Linked DNA regions of Variovorax paradoxus. The protein of the gene in region 1 interacts with the protein of each later gene in a pairwise test. Links are inferred from orthologs where the notes say so. Each region holds a gene or a part of one and is shown in the gene's direction. Other genes may lie near its edges. The genes, in order: glnL and glnK.

The links.
Region 2: the proteins of glnL (region 1) and glnK interact in binary tests that used the Escherichia coli proteins (3 or more experiments, as listed by UniProt). The link is inferred for Variovorax paradoxus from one-to-one orthologs.

What each region holds. Positions count from the first base shown.
Region 1 is NZ_LR743507.1:2,509,439-2,515,202, forward strand. What follows is about bases 1-2,829. They hold glnL (nitrogen regulation protein NR(II)), read left to right. Parts: upstream 1-789; coding sequence 790-1,869; downstream 1,870-2,829. Other genes in these bases: glnA (type I glutamate--ammonia ligase), read left to right, coding at 1-15; AACL56_RS11330 (hypothetical protein), read left to right, coding at 273-785; ntrC (nitrogen regulation protein NR(I)), read left to right, coding at 1,896-2,829. Outside these bases: more of ntrC, read left to right, coding at 2,830-3,452; AACL56_RS11345 (hypothetical protein), read right to left, coding at 3,501-4,037; xth (exodeoxyribonuclease III), read right to left, coding at 4,042-4,827; AACL56_RS11355 (hypothetical protein), read right to left, coding at 4,992-5,764.
Region 2 is NZ_LR743507.1:818,827-827,679, forward strand. Bases 2,108-5,056 are described here. They hold glnK (P-II family nitrogen regulator), read left to right. Parts: upstream 2,108-3,387; coding sequence 3,388-3,726; downstream 3,727-5,056. Other genes in these bases: AACL56_RS03845 (YifB family Mg chelatase-like AAA ATPase), read right to left, coding at 2,108-2,228; AACL56_RS03850 (TorF family putative porin), read left to right, coding at 2,448-3,320; AACL56_RS03860 (ammonium transporter), read left to right, coding at 3,756-5,056. Outside these bases: AACL56_RS03840 (serine/threonine protein kinase), read left to right, coding at 1-602; more of AACL56_RS03845, read right to left, coding at 675-2,107; more of AACL56_RS03860, read left to right, coding at 5,057-5,180; AACL56_RS03865 (SMP-30/gluconolactonase/LRE family protein), read left to right, coding at 5,369-6,301; AACL56_RS03870 (LysR substrate-binding domain-containing protein), read left to right, coding at 6,318-7,202; AACL56_RS03875 (FAD-linked oxidase C-terminal domain-containing protein), read left to right, coding at 7,345-8,847; glycolate oxidase subunit GlcE, read left to right, coding at 8,847-8,853. UniProt on the Escherichia coli protein: Involved in the regulation of nitrogen metabolism. Regulates the activity of its targets by protein-protein interaction in response to the nitrogen status of the cell.

The sequences.
Region 1 (5,764 bases):
TACTACTCGCTGTAATTTGGCTCGCCTCCAGGCTGTGCGCACTTCGTGTCGCTTCGCCTTCCTACCGGGGGCGATACCTGCGGCCCGGCAAAGCCGGTTCCGCGGTATCCCTGGAAGGGGGCTTGGCGCAGCGCGGTGTGTAGGCCCGATGGGTTAAGAAAAGGACGGCTTGCCGTCCTTTTTCATTGGGGTGGAACATCTGGTCACCATTGGCGTCGAATTGCATGAAAATGCGCCTTTGTCGCGCTGTCCACCGCCAATAACCGATACACATGAAGACTGCTTCCCTCATTTTCCTGGCCGGTTCACTGCTCGCGCTGCCGGCGCTCGCGCAGGAGCGCGTCTGGCGTTGCGGCAATGAATACACCAACAACGCCTCCATCGCCCAGCAGAAGGGATGCAAGCCGCTCGAAGGCGGCAACGTCACGGTCGTGCAGGGCACGAGGCCTTCGGGCGGTGGCGGCGGTTCGACGTCGTCGTCCTCGGGTTCGTCTGCAGCGCGTGCGCCGGCGGGCAGCCCGCGCGTCGAAGGCGTCGACCAGCGCGCCCGCGATGGCGAGGCGCGTTCGGTGCTCGAGTCCGAGCTCAAGAAGGCCGAGGCGCGCCAGGCCGAGCTGCAGAAGGAATACAACAACGGCGAGCCCGAGAAGCAGGGCAGCGAAAGCAAGAACTATCAGAAGTACCTGGACCGCGTCGCCGAAATGAAGGCCGAGCTGGCGCGCAACGAGAGCGATATCGCCGGCATCCGCCGCGAGATCGGCCGTCTGCCCGTCAAGCAGCCCTGATCACATGGTGTTCGGGAAGAAGGCGAACGGCGCCAACCTGCGCTTCAAGTCCTTCGACCTGCTGTCCACGCTGATCGCGGTGGTCAACGGCAACGGCTCCGTGCTGTTTGCCAACGCAGGCCTCGAGGACGCACTGGGCACATCGCGACGCACGCTCGAGGGATCGCAGTTCGGTGCCTGTTTCCACGAGCCGCAGGTGCTGCGCACTGCCATCGACGGCGCCAGCAGCAACGACTTCGCAACGCTGCGCTACGAAGCCTTCCTGCGTCGCGTCAATCACGAGCTGATGCCGGTGCAGGTCACGCTGTCGCACGGCGACAGGAAGGGCGAGCTCATCATCGAGATGTCGCCGCTCGAGCAGCAGGTGCGCCAGGACCGCGAGGAGCGCCTCATCGACCAGGCGCAGGCCAACAAGGAACTCATCCGCAACCTCGCGCACGAGATCAAGAATCCGCTGGGCGGCATCCGCGGTGCGGCGCAGCTGCTGCAGATGGAGGTCGAGTCCCGCGACCTCATCGAATACACCCAGGTCATCATCCACGAGGCCGACCGGCTGCAGACGCTGGTCGACCGGCTGCTGGCGCCGCACCGGCGCCCGCACGTGGTGGGCGACGTGAACATCCACGAGGTGTGCGAGCGCGTGCGCTCGGTCATCCTGGCGGAATTTCCGCGCGACCTGCACATCGAGCGCGACTTCGACGTCTCGATCCCCGAGTTCCGCGGCGACCGCGAGCAACTCATCCAGGCCACGCTGAACATCGCGCACAACGCGGCGCAGGCGCTGGCCGAGCGTCGCGCCGCGGGCGATGCGCAGATCACTTTCAAGACGCGCGTGGCACGCCAGGTGATCTTCAACAAGCAGTGGTATCGACTGGCACTGGAATTGCATGTCATCGACAATGGACCGGGTGTGCCGGACACGATCAAGGACCGCATCTTCTATCCGCTCGTCTCGGGCAGGGAAGGCGGGACCGGGCTGGGGCTGACGCTCGCGCAAACCTTTGTGCAGCAGCATCACGGCGTGATCGAGTGCGACAGCGTCCCGGGCCGAACCGATTTCAAGATATTGATACCGCTGCCCTAGCGCAGCACCGGCAACAGAGGAGATGCATGAAGCCGATCTGGATAGTTGATGACGACCAATCGATTCGCTTCGTGCTCGAGAAGGCTCTGCTGCGCGAAGACCTGCCCACGCGCAGTTTCACGAATACCCGAGAGGTGCTGGCCGCCCTCGAGCAGGCCGGCGACGACGAGCAGCAGGCGCCCCAGGTCCTGGTGAGCGACATCCGGATGCCGGGCGGCTCCGGGCTCGACCTGCTCGACAAGATCAAGGCCCGGCACCCCGGCCTGCCCGTCATCATCATGACGGCGTTCTCCGACCTCGACAGCGCCGTCTCGGCCTTTCAAGGCGGTGCCTTCGAATACCTGCCCAAACCCTTCGACCTGCCGCGTGCGGTCGAGCTCATCCGCCGCGCGGTCGACGAAAGCCAGCGCGAGGAAGTCGCGGAAGAACGTATGGTCGCTGCGCCCGAGATGCTCGGCCAGGCGCCCGCGATGCAGGACGTGTTCCGCGCCATCGGCCGGCTCTCGCAGAGCAACGTCACGGTGCTCATCACCGGCGAATCGGGCTCGGGCAAGGAGCTGGTGGCGCGCGCGCTGCACAAGCACTCGCCGCGCGCCAACGGCCCGTTCGTGGCCATCAACACCGCCGCCATCCCGAAGGACCTGCTCGAGAGCGAGCTCTTCGGCCATGAGCGCGGCGCCTTCACCGGCGCGCAGACCATGCGCCGCGGCCGCTTCGAGCAGGCCGAGGGCGGCACGCTGTTCCTCGATGAAATCGGCGACATGCCCTTCGACCTGCAGACGCGCCTGCTGCGCGTACTCAGCGACGGCCACTTCTATCGCGTGGGCGGCCACAACTCGGTGAAGGCCAACGTGCGGGTCATCGCGGCCACCCACCAGGACCTGGAGCAGCGCGTCAAGCTCGGCGGCTTCCGCGAAGACCTGTTCCACCGTCTCAACGTGATCCGCCTGCGCCTGCCGGCCCTGCGCGAACGCGGCGAGGACGTGCCCGCGCTCACGCGCCACTTCCTGCAGGTCAGCGCGCGGCAACTCGGCGTGGAGCCCAAGCGCATTTCCGATGCCGCGCTGGCCAGGCTCGCGGCCTTCAGCTTCCCCGGCAACGTGCGGCAGCTCGAGAACATCTGCCACTGGCTGACCGTGATGGCGCCAGCCCAGCTGATCGAGGCCAAGGACCTGCCGCCCGAAGTGATGGCCGGCGGCGCCGCCGTCGATGCCCACGCCCATGCGGCGGAGAGCGCGGCCACGGCCCCTGCCGGAATGCCGCAGCAGGCCGTGGCGCCGCTGCCGGTGGCGGGCGTCGAGGCGCCATCGGCCACACACAGCGCACACGCCGCAGCCGACGCTCCGGAGGCTCCCGCCGCGGGCGGCGTCAGCAGCTGGGAAGGCGGCCTCGAGGCCGAGGCGCAGGCGCTGCTGGCGGCCGGGCGCACCGACGTGTGGGACGTGCTGTCGCGCCGCTTCGAGTCGCGCCTGATCCTCACGGCGCTGGCCAATACGCGCGGTCGCCGCATCGAGGCCGCGCAGAAGCTGGGCATCGGGCGCAACACCATCACCCGGAAGATCCAGGAACTCGGCATCGAATGAAAAAGGCCCCTCGGGGCCTTTTTTTATGCCGGTTCGCGGGTGTCTTCGCTATCGGCTGCGTTGTCCGAGGGTCAGCGAGTCCAGCTGGAAGTTGCCGCTCTTGTCCCAGAGCCACGTGTCCACGTAGGTGTGGGCGCCCAGCTTTCCGGGGTTGGGCAGCGGCGACGTGGCCTTGATCAGCTCCGCGATCTTCGGCGGCACCTCGGGTGCATGGCTCGGCGTGCGGCTGAAACCCACGCGCACCACCTTGCCGGTGGCATCGATGTCGGTCTCGACCACCACCACCGCGTAGACCAGCGGCGGGATCTTGCCCTTGTAGATGCGGCTGGCGTACTTGTTGTAGATGTGGCGCGCGCCGATCTTGCGGTAGGCCCGCACGGCCGGCGTCTGCGCCGTGATCAGCCGCACCGTGGCCACTTCGCGCCCGCTCGAGGAAGCCTCGTCCGCGGGCGATTCGGACGTGGACGAGGAGGCCCCTGCGCCGCCCTCCGCCTTGTCGGCGGACTTCAGCAGCGAACAGGCCGACAGTGCCAGTGCCGCCGCCAGCAGGGCGACGCGGCTGGCCGTGCGATGGAGCTTCGCCATGGTCTCAGGCTCCCTGGTCAAGATCGAGCACCACCGGTGCGTGATCGCTGGGCTTTTCCCATTTGCGCGGCACGCGGTCGATGACGCAGCCCTTCACGCGCGGCAGCAGCGGCTGGCTCACGAGGATGTGGTCGATGCGCAGGCCGCGGTTCTTCTGGTAGCCCAGCATGCGGTAGTCCCACCACGAGAAGCTCTTCTCGGGCTGCTCGAACATGCGGAAGCTGTCGGTCAGGCCCAGCTCGAGCAGCGCCTTGAAATGGTTGCGTTCCTCGGTCGTGTGGTGGATGGTTTCCTTCAGGCCCACAGGGTCGAAGCTGTCGCGGTCCTCGGGCGTGACGTTGAAGTCGCCCAGCAGCACCAGGTTCGGGTGTGCGGCCAGCTCTTGGCGCAGCTGGTCGTGCAGCGCCTCGAGCCACTTCATCTTGTAGGCGAACTTTTCCGAGCCCGGCGCCTGCCCGTTCACGAAGTAGCAGTTGACCACGCGCAGCGGACCGGAGGGCGTCTCGATGGTCGCCGCGATCACGCGCGACTGGTCGTCCGTGAAACCGCCGATGTTCTTCACCACGTCGCGGACCGGCGCGAGGCTCAGGATGGCGACGCCGTTGTAGGTCTTCTGGCCGAACACCGCGGCCTCGTAGCCCGCGGACTTCAGGACCTCGAGCGGAAACTTGTCGTCCGTCATCTTGAGCTCCTGCAGGCAGAGCACGTCGACCGGGTTGGCAATGAGCCAGTCGAGCACGTGCTGCAGGCGCGCGGTGAGGGAGTTGACGTTCCAGGTGGCGATTTTCATGTGGGCGGCGGTCTGTGCGAGGGCTGTCGGTGTGGCGCGGCGGCGTGGCATGGTTGCCCCGCCGGCCGTGCCGCGAAAGGAGTTCCGGCGCACATTCTGCCGCGCCCGCGGCCGGGCCCTGTATCAGACGGAGACGCGTACGTCTACGCGCCCCCAACCCCGGTCTACAGCGCGATCACGTCCGGAATGGCCTTGTTCGCCTTGAAGCAGGACAGCGCCTCCATCTGCTTCCACGCCTGCAGCTGCGTGAAGTTGGTCTGGTACTCGATGTAGCAGCCTGTCAGCGCCTCGTCGATGATCTTGTCGGCGCGCTCGAACAGGATCTGGTTGTCTTCCAGGTCGCGGAAGTAGGTGCGCCAGGTGTCGCGCTCGCTGGAGCGTCCGAGCAGCGTGAGGTAGCTGGAATAGAAGAGCGAGTTGAACGCGCGGCCCAGGTTGTCCTGATACACGGTGAACTCGCCGCCGCCGCCCATGCCCACGCCCACCGTCACGTCGGCCTCGATGCCGAGCTTGGAGCCCCCGAAGGCCGACGACTCGAACTCGAGCGCGAACGAGGCGCCGACGCCGACCGACAGCGAACCCTTGGCCGTGCCCTTGATGATGTCGTAGCCGCACATGCGCAGCGACAGCGAGGCCTCGCCCTTGATGCGCGCGCCGGCGAAGGCTTCGGCCTTGAGCTCGAGCTTCACGCCGTCCACCGTGGCGCTGAACTCGACCTCGGCCGTGGCCATGGCGCCCGCGAAAGCCTCGGCGCTGGCCTCGATCAGGAAGATGTCGGCCACGTCGATGTTCGCGTCCACCTTGATCTTCACGCCCACCATCGCCTCGACGCTGCCCTTGACCGTGACGCCCTTGCCCTTCTCGTACGTGGCCTCGCCCTCGGCGCTGAGCGACGCGCCAGCGAAGGCCTCGGCCTTGAACTCGGCACGCAGCCCGG
Region 2 (8,853 bases), 1.7 Mb from region 1 along the record:
CGCCGGCACCGGCGGCCGGCGCAGCCGCGACACCGCCTGCGGCAACCGCCAGCGCCGCAGCAGCCCCTGCGGCTGGTGCTGCCGCCCCGGGCACCGGTGTGCTGACGCCGCTGGACAACGTGCAGGTCAATCCGCCGGCGCCGCCGCCCGAGACCGCGCTGGCCACCGCCGAGGCCGAGGACTGGAACCTCGCGCAGACCGAGAACACGCGCGAGGGCTACGAGGCCTACCTGCGCCGCTACCGCCGCGGCCTGCATGCGCGCGAGGCGCGCAACGCGATCGCCGAGATCAACCGGCTCTCGCCGCCGCCCGTGGCCGTCGATCCGTCGGCGCTGCCGCCAGGAGCGCCGGGCGCCCCGGTGGCCGGCGCCGCGCCCGCGGCCCCGCCGGGCATGGGCCGGGTGAACTTCAACATCCGGCCCTGGGGCCAGGTGTTTGTCGACGGCGCCGACCGCGGCGTGAGCCCGCCGCTCAAGTCGCTGCCGCTGCGCCCCGGCATCTACAACATCGAGGTGCGCAATGGCGATCTCGAGGTGTTCCGCCAGCGCGTGACGGTGCAGGACAGCAAGTCGGCGCCGGTGGTGAGCCACGAGTTCAAGTAAGCCCCGCCGGCACGGCGTGGTCCGCGTGCCACTTTCGCGTCGACCGGCTCATCGGCGAAGGGCCTCGCGAGCTCACTTGTGCTGCGCGCCGGCCAGCACCCGGCGGTACTGCACCGCCTCGGCCACGTGCGGCACCTCCACCGCGTCGGCGCCGACCAGGTCTGCGATCGTGCGTGCCACCTTCAGCGCGCGGTGCGTGCTGCGCGCCGACCAGCCAAGCTTGTTCGCCGCGTTGAACATGAACTGCCGCGCCGCGGGATCGAGCGCGGCATGCCGGTCGATCGCGCCGCCCTGCAGCGCCTGGTTGGCATGGCCCTGGCGGCGCATCGCGCGTTCGCGGGCGGCGACCACGCGCGTGCGGATGCTGTCGGTCGATTCGCCGGGCGGTGCATCGAGCAGCAGCTGTGCCGACACCGCGGGCACCTCGATGTGCAGGTCGATGCGATCCAGCAGCGGGCCGCTGAGCTTGGCCTGGTAGCGCAGCACCTGGGTCGGCGTGCAGCGGCAGGGCCTCAGCGAGGAGCCGAGGTAGCCGCAGGGGCAGGGATTCATCGCCGCGATCAGCTGGAAGCGCGCGGGAAACTCGGCGCTGAGCGCCGCACGGGAGATCGTGATGGTGCCGGTTTCCAGGGGCTCGCGCAGCGCCTCGAGGGCCGACCTCGCGAACTCCGGAAATTCGTCGAGAAAGAGCACGCCGCGATGCGCGCGCGAAATCTCGCCCGGCCGCGGCGGCGAGCCGCCGCCCACCAGCGCCACCGCGCTCGAGGTGTGATGAGGCGCCGATGTGGGCCGGCACATCCATCGCTCGGCCGCGAAGCGCCCGCCAAGGCTCGCGATGGCCGCGCTCTCCAGCGCCTCGTCGATGCTCATGGCCGGCAGCAGCCCCGCGAAGCGCTGCGCGAGCATCGATTTGCCCGAACCCGGCTCGCCGACCATCAGCAGGCTGTGGCCGCCGGCCGCGGCGATCTCGAGTGCGCGCTTGACGCCCGCGTGGCCCTTCACGTCGCACAGGTCGGCGTAGCGCGGCGCGGGTGCACCGGGCGCGGCCTCGATGCGCGACCAGCCGTCGTTCGCTTCGGGTTCGCTCGATGGCGCCTGTGCGCCGTTGCCGGCCAGGAACTGCCGCACCACGTCCAGCAGGTGCGTGGCGCCGTACACCTCGCCGCCTGGCACCAGCGCCGCTTCGTGTGCGCTGTCCATGGGCAGCACCAGCCTTGTGGCCACGCCGCGCGTGTGCAACGCCAGCGCCATCGCCAGCGCACCGCGGACGGGACGCAGCTCGCCCGACAGCGAGAGTTCACCAGCGAATTCGTGGCCGGCCAGCCGGGCGTTGTCGATCTGCCCGCTGGCAGCGAGGATGCCCAGCGCGATCGGCAGGTCGAATCGGCCCGAGTCCTTCGGAAGGTCTGCAGGCGCCAGATTCACGGTGATCCGTTTGTTGTTCGGAAACTCCAGCCCCGCGTTCTGGATGGCCGAGCGCACCCGCTCGCGCGCTTCCTTGACCTCGGTTTCCGCCAGCCCGACCAGCGTGAAGCTGGGCAAGCCGTTCGCCAGATGCACCTCGACCGTGACGCTGGCAGCTTCCAGCCCCAGCAAGGCACGGCTTTGCACCAAAGACAGACTCATTGTTTTCCCTCTCCCCAAGATGGTGCGCCTGCGTGGGGCGCGCCGCCGTGGTGCAGCGCCCTGCGCAACTGCAACCACTCGCAACGAGGGTTGTAACGATTTCGCTCTCTGCTGCGACGCGGCCCGCCGTCTTGCGCAGCCGTATCCGTGCACTTTGGCACGCTCCCTGCTTTGAGCCTCCCAGGTCCAACAACACACCACCTTGCGAGGAGTTTCCCGATGACGCACCGTACCGCAGCCCAGGCGCTGATCGTTCTGGCCACGGCCCTCTCCGCTTCGGGCGCCGCCCTGGCCCAGGCCACGACCGATGCTGCAGCGGCCGCTCCCGCCCCTGCCTCCAACCTGACGGCCAACGTGTCGCTGACCACGAACTACAAGTTCCGCGGCCAGGACCAGGACATGCTGGGCCGCAACGACTACGCGAAGACCAAGGCCTTCAAGCCGGCCATCCAGGGCGGCTTCGACTACGCCTTCGGCGACAGCGGCTTCTACGTGGGCAACTGGAACTCCAGCGTCAACTGGCTCCCGGGCAACAGCATCGAGAGCGACCTGTACGGCGGCTACAAGTTCAAGGCCGGCCCTCTCGACATGGACGTCGGTGCGCTCACCTACATCTACCCGGGCAACTCGGCCGGCAACACCACCGAGCTGTACCTGGGCGCCACCTACGCCAACGAGACTTTCGGCTCGTTCACCGCCAAGTACTCGCACACAGTGTCCAAGGACTACTTCGGCTACGCCGGCAACAAGGCCGGATCGGGCCTGAAGGGCCGCAACACCGGCTACCTGAACCTGTCGTACTCCAAGGAAATCGTGCCCAAGGTCACGCTGAAGGCCGCCGTGGGCTACACGCACATGGCCAGCGACATCCGCGGCCTGGGCTACAAGAGCTATGTCGACTACAACGTGGGCGCCTCCTACGACTTCGGCAACGGCCTGTCGCTGACCGGCTCGGTGCAGGGCGCGAACAAGAAGAGCTCGTACCTCGCCGTGAGCAACCCGGGCGTGGACTACGGCTTCGGCACGTTCGGCACCACCTACTACTCGCCGAACAAGGCACGCTTCATCCTGACGCTGACGAAGACGCTGTAAGGCACAGAACAACGAGGTGCGGCCTACGTTGCCGCACCGATTCATTTCCATCCGAAGGAGAAAACTCATGAAGCTGGTCACAGCCATCATCAAACCGTTCAAGCTCGACGAGGTGCGCGAAGCACTGTCGGCCATCGGCGTGCAGGGGATCACCGTCACCGAGGTCAAGGGTTTCGGCCGCCAGAAGGGGCACACCGAGCTCTACCGCGGCGCCGAGTACGTGGTCGACTTCCTGCCCAAGGTCAAGATCGAAGCGGCCGTCTCCGACGACCTCGTCGACCGCGTGATCGAGGCCGTCGAGGGTGCCGCTCGCACCGGCAAGATCGGCGACGGCAAGATCTTTGTCTACAACCTCGAACAGGTGGTGCGCATCCGCACCGGCGAAACAGGCCGCGAAGCCCTCTGACCGTTTCCAGGCCCGAAAGAACAACGACTATGAAAAAACTGCTCGTCTCTCTTGCGTTCGGTTTGAGCGTGCTGGCTGCCGGCACCACCGCCCTTGCACAAACGCCCGCGGCCACGGCCGAGGCCCCGGCTGCGTCGGCATCCGCGCCCGCCGCCGCTGCCCCTGCGGCAGCTCCGGCACCGGCGGCCGCCGACGCCGCTCCCGCAGCGCCGGCCGCCGCACCGGCACCGAAGATCGATTCCGGCGACACCGCCTGGATGCTGACCTCGACGCTGCTCGTGATCCTGATGACCATCCCCGGCCTTGCGCTGTTCTACGGTGGCCTGGGCCGCGCGAAGAACATGCTGTCGGTGCTGATGCAGGTCTTCGTGATCTTCTCGCTGATCAGCATCCTGTGGGCCGTCTACGGCTACAGCCTGGCCTTCTCGGGCGAGGGCAACTTCTTCGGGGGATTCGACAAGATCTTCATGAAGGGCATCACGCAGGAAACCTTCGGCGCGCTGACCACGATTCCCGAATACGTGTTCGTCGCCTTCCAGGGCACCTTCGCGGCCATCACCGTGGCGCTGATCGTCGGCGCCTTCGCGGAACGCGCCAAGTTCTCGGCCGTGCTGCTGTTCTCGGTGCTGTGGTTCACCTTCAGCTACGTGCCGATCGCCCACATCGTGTGGGGCGGCGGCCTGCTGGGCAAGGACGGCGCGCTCGATTTCGCCGGCGGCACTGTGGTGCACATCAACGCCGGTGTGGCCGGCCTGGTCGGTGCCTACATGGTCGGCAAGCGCGTGGGCTACGGCAAGGAAGCCTTCACGCCTCACTCGCTCACGCTCACCATGGTCGGCGCTTCGCTGCTGTGGGTCGGCTGGTTCGGCTTCAACGCCGGCTCGGCAGGTGCTGCCAACGCCGTCGCTGGCCTGGCCTTCGTCAACACCGTGCTCGCCACCGCTGCCGCGGCGCTGTCGTGGATCCTGGGCGAGAGCCTGCACAAGGGCAAGGCCTCGATGCTGGGCGCCGCGTCCGGTGCGGTTGCCGGCCTGGTGGCCGTCACGCCCGCCGCCGGTTTCGTCGGCCCGATGGGTTCGATCGTGCTGGGCCTGCTGGCCGGCCTGGTCTGCCTGTGGGGCGTGGGCGGCCTGAAGCGCATGCTCGGTGCGGACGATGCATTCGACGTGTTCGGCGTGCACGGCGTGGGCGGCATCCTGGGTGCCATCCTGACCGGCGTGTTCGCGGCCAAGGGCCTCGGCGGCACCGGCGGTGCGACGCCCGACACCTTCGCCATGGGCGCACAGGTCTGGATCCAGATCAAGAGCGTGCTGCTCACCATCGTCTGGTCCGGCGTCGTGGCCTTCATCGCCTACAAGATCGCCGACCTGACCATCGGCCTGCGCGTGTCGGAAGAAGAAGAGCGCGAAGGCCTCGACATCTCCTCGCACGGCGAGACCGCGTACAACCGTTGATCTGCTTTGGCCGGGTTGCCTTCGGGCAGCCCCGCCACCGAAACGACCACCACCATCTACAAGAACAATTCTTCGTAACGAGTTTTTCAAGCGAGGTCTCCTTTGGATGTTCAGCCCGCGAGCGCTCCGGCGCCAGCGGGCTTTTTTTTGTCTGCCGCCTTCATGGCCGGGGGCACAATCGCGACACCATGTGGACCACCCTCGAAGACAGTCTCTGCGAGCTCGGCGAATCGCCGTTCTGGCACCCTGAAGAACGCGCGCTGTACTGGCTCGACATCCCCGGGCGCGCCGTGCTGCGCACGCGCGGCGACATCGGCTCGGCCGACGCGAAGGTCGAGCGCTGGGCGCTGCCCACCGAGCCCGGCTGCATGGCGCCCGCGCGCAGCGGCGGCTACGTGATCGCGCTGCGCGACGGCATCTACCGCGCCCGCGCATGGGGCGGCGAGCTGGTGGCCATGGCGCGCGTCGAGCACGACGTGCGCACCATGCGCTTCAACGACGGCAAGTGCGACGCGCTCGGCCGCTTCTGGGGCGGCTCGCTCAACGAGGCGAAGGACAGCGCCAACGCCGCGCTCTACTGCCTCGACGCGCGCCCCGGCACCGGCATCTCGCCCACCATCACGCAGATGGCCAACGAATCGACCACCGCCAACGGCCTGGCGTTCTCGCCGGACGCCCGCACGCTCTACTGGGCCGACACCGCCGCGCACGTGGTGTGCGCCTGGGACTGGGACGCCGAAGGCAACTCGCTCTCTCGCGCCCGCGTGTTCCACCAGTTCGACGCCAAGCCCGCGGGCTGGACAACCGACGCGCCGCAGGGCTACCAGGGCCGCCCCGACGGCGCCACCATCGACGCGCAGGGCCACTACTGGGTGGCGATGTTCGAGGGCGCGCAGCTGCTGCGCTTCGCGCCTTCGGGCGAGATCGTGGCATCGGTGCCGGTTCCCGTGCAGTGCCCGACCATGCCGTGCTTCGGCGGCGACGACCTGCGGACGCTGTTCGTCACCAGCGCGCGCAAGGGCCGGCCCGTGGCGGAGGTCGAGCGGCTGCCCGCGTCGGGCATGGTCGTGTCCACGCGCGTCGATACGCCCGGCCTGCCGGTCAGCTTCTTCGAGGACTGAGCGCCCGCCGCCGCGCATGGCCTTGCAGCACATCCCGCCGATCCAGTGCCTGCTGACCTTCGAGGCCGTGGCGCGGCTGCGGCATGCGGGCCGCGCGGCCGACGAGCTCTGCGTGACGCCCAGCGCGGTGAGCCACCGCATCCGGCAGCTCGAGTCGCACGTGGGCTTCAAGCTGTTCGGGCGCAGCGACTTCAGCCTCACCGCCGACGGCGCCGCGTACCTCGCCAACGTGCGTACCGGGCTCGCGGCGCTGCAGGCCACGCCGATCGGCGGCAGCGCGGCGCAGCGCGCCACGCGGCTGCGCATCGCGGTCACGCCCACCTTCAGCCGCCAGTTCCTCATGCCGCGGCTCGAGCTGTTCCGCAACATCTACCCCGACATCGAGCTGGTGCTGCAGGTGTCGATCCCGCTGCTCGACGTGACCGCCGAGCAGGCCGACCTGGAGGTGCGCTACGGCCCCGGCGGCTACGCCGACTGCGAGCACCGCCTCGTGCTCGAGGAGCAGGTGGTGCCCGCCTGCAGCCCGAGCTACCTCAACGAGTTCGGCCCGTTCACAGGCTTCCGCAGCGCGGCGGAGATCGCCAGCGCACGGCTCATCCGCAGCCCGCTCGAGCCCTGGGGGACGTGGTTCGCGGACTGCGGCCTCGACCAGCCCGAACCGCTCATCGGCTCGCAGTTCAACGACCTGGGGCTGGTGTACGACGCCGCAGCCAGCGGCTTCGGGGTGGCGCTGGTGCGCCAGAAGATGGGTGCGGCGTGGTTCGAATCGGGGCGGCTGGTGGCGCTGTCCGAGCGGGCCGTGCCGTCGCCGCACCGGCACTACATCTGCTGGCAGCCGGGCACGCTCGAGCGCTGGGAATGCGCAGCCTTTGCCGACTGGCTCGAGCAGAGCCTGCGTTAGCGCAGCGCCGGCGCGTCCGCAAAGTTCTCTCAAGCGCCCGGCAAAAATCCTTCAACCCGAGGCGCCCGCATTTTTCGTAGAGTGCACACGGCTCCCGGGATATTCCGGGACATCCCGCGAACAGAAGAAAAGAGGTCGCCGCATGAACGCGCCGCTCACCCCCACGCAGCACGATTCGCTACAGAAAACAGAGCGCCAGTCCCAGGTGGTTCGTGCGCTGCAGGCTCATCTGCCGGCCCACGCGCTGATCTGGCACGACGAGGACACCACCCCCTACGAGTGCGACGGCCTCACCGCCTACCGCGCGCGTCCGCTGGTGGTGGCGCTGCCCGAGACCGAGGCGCAGGTGGCCGCCGTGCTCAGGACCTGCCACGGGCTCGGCGTGCCCGTGGTGGCGCGCGGCGCGGGCACCGGGCTGTCGGGCGGCGCCATGCCGCACACCATGGGCGTGACGATGTCGCTCGCCAAGTTCAACCGCATCCTGAAGATCGACCCGGTGAGCCGTACCGCGGTGGTGCAGTGCGGCGTGCGCAACCTCGCCATCAGCGAGGCGGCCGCGCCCTTCAACCTCTACTACGCGCCCGATCCGTCGAGCCAGATCGCCTGCACCATCGGCGGCAACGTGGCCGAGAACTCGGGCGGCGTGCACTGCCTGAAGTACGGCCTCACGCTGCACAACGTGCTGCGCGTGCGCGGCTTCACCGCCGAGGGCGAGCCCGTCGAGTTCGGCGGCGACGCGCTCGACGCGCCGGGGCTCGACCTGCTCGCGCTGGTCATCGGCAGCGAGGGCATGCTCGCCGTGACCACCGAGGTCACCGTCAGGCTGGTGCCCAAGCCGCAGCTGGCGCGCTGCATCATGGCCAGCTTCGACGACGTGCGCAAGGCCGGCGATGCGGTGGCGGCGGTGATCGCGGCCGGCATCATCCCGGCGGGCCTGGAAATGATGGACAAGCCCATGACCGCGGCGGTCGAAGACTTCGTGCGCGCGGGCTACGACCTCGACGCCGCGGCCATCCTGCTGTGCGAGTCCGACGGCACGCCCGAGGAGGTGGAAGAGGAAATCGGCCGCATGACCGCCGTGCTGCGCGGCTGCGGCGCCACCGCCATCGCCTGCAGCAACAGCGAGGAAGAGCGCATGCGGTTCTGGAGCGGGCGCAAGAACGCGTTTCCCGCGTCGGGCCGCATCAGCCCCGACTACATGTGCCTCGACTCCACCATTCCGCGCAAGCGGCTGGCCGACATCCTGCTGGCCATCCAGGAGATGGAGAAGAAGTACGACCTGCGCTGCTGCAACGTGTTCCACGCGGGCGACGGCAACCTGCATCCGCTGGTGCTGTTCGACGCCAACGACCCCGACGAGCTGCACCGCTGCGAGCTCTTCGGCGCCGACATCCTGGAGACCAGCGTTGCCATGGGAGGCACCGTGTCGGGCGAGCACGGCGTGGGCGTGGAGAAGCTCAACAGCATGTGCGTGCAGTTCACCGCAAGCGAGAACGAGCAGATGTTCGGCGTGAAGCGTGCCTTCGACCCCGAAGGCATGCTGAACCCGGGCAAGGTGATTCCCACGCTGCAGCGCTGCGCCGAATACGGCAAGCAGGTGGTGCGCGGGGGCAAGCTGCAGCATCCCGAGCTGCCGAGGTTCTGATGGCGA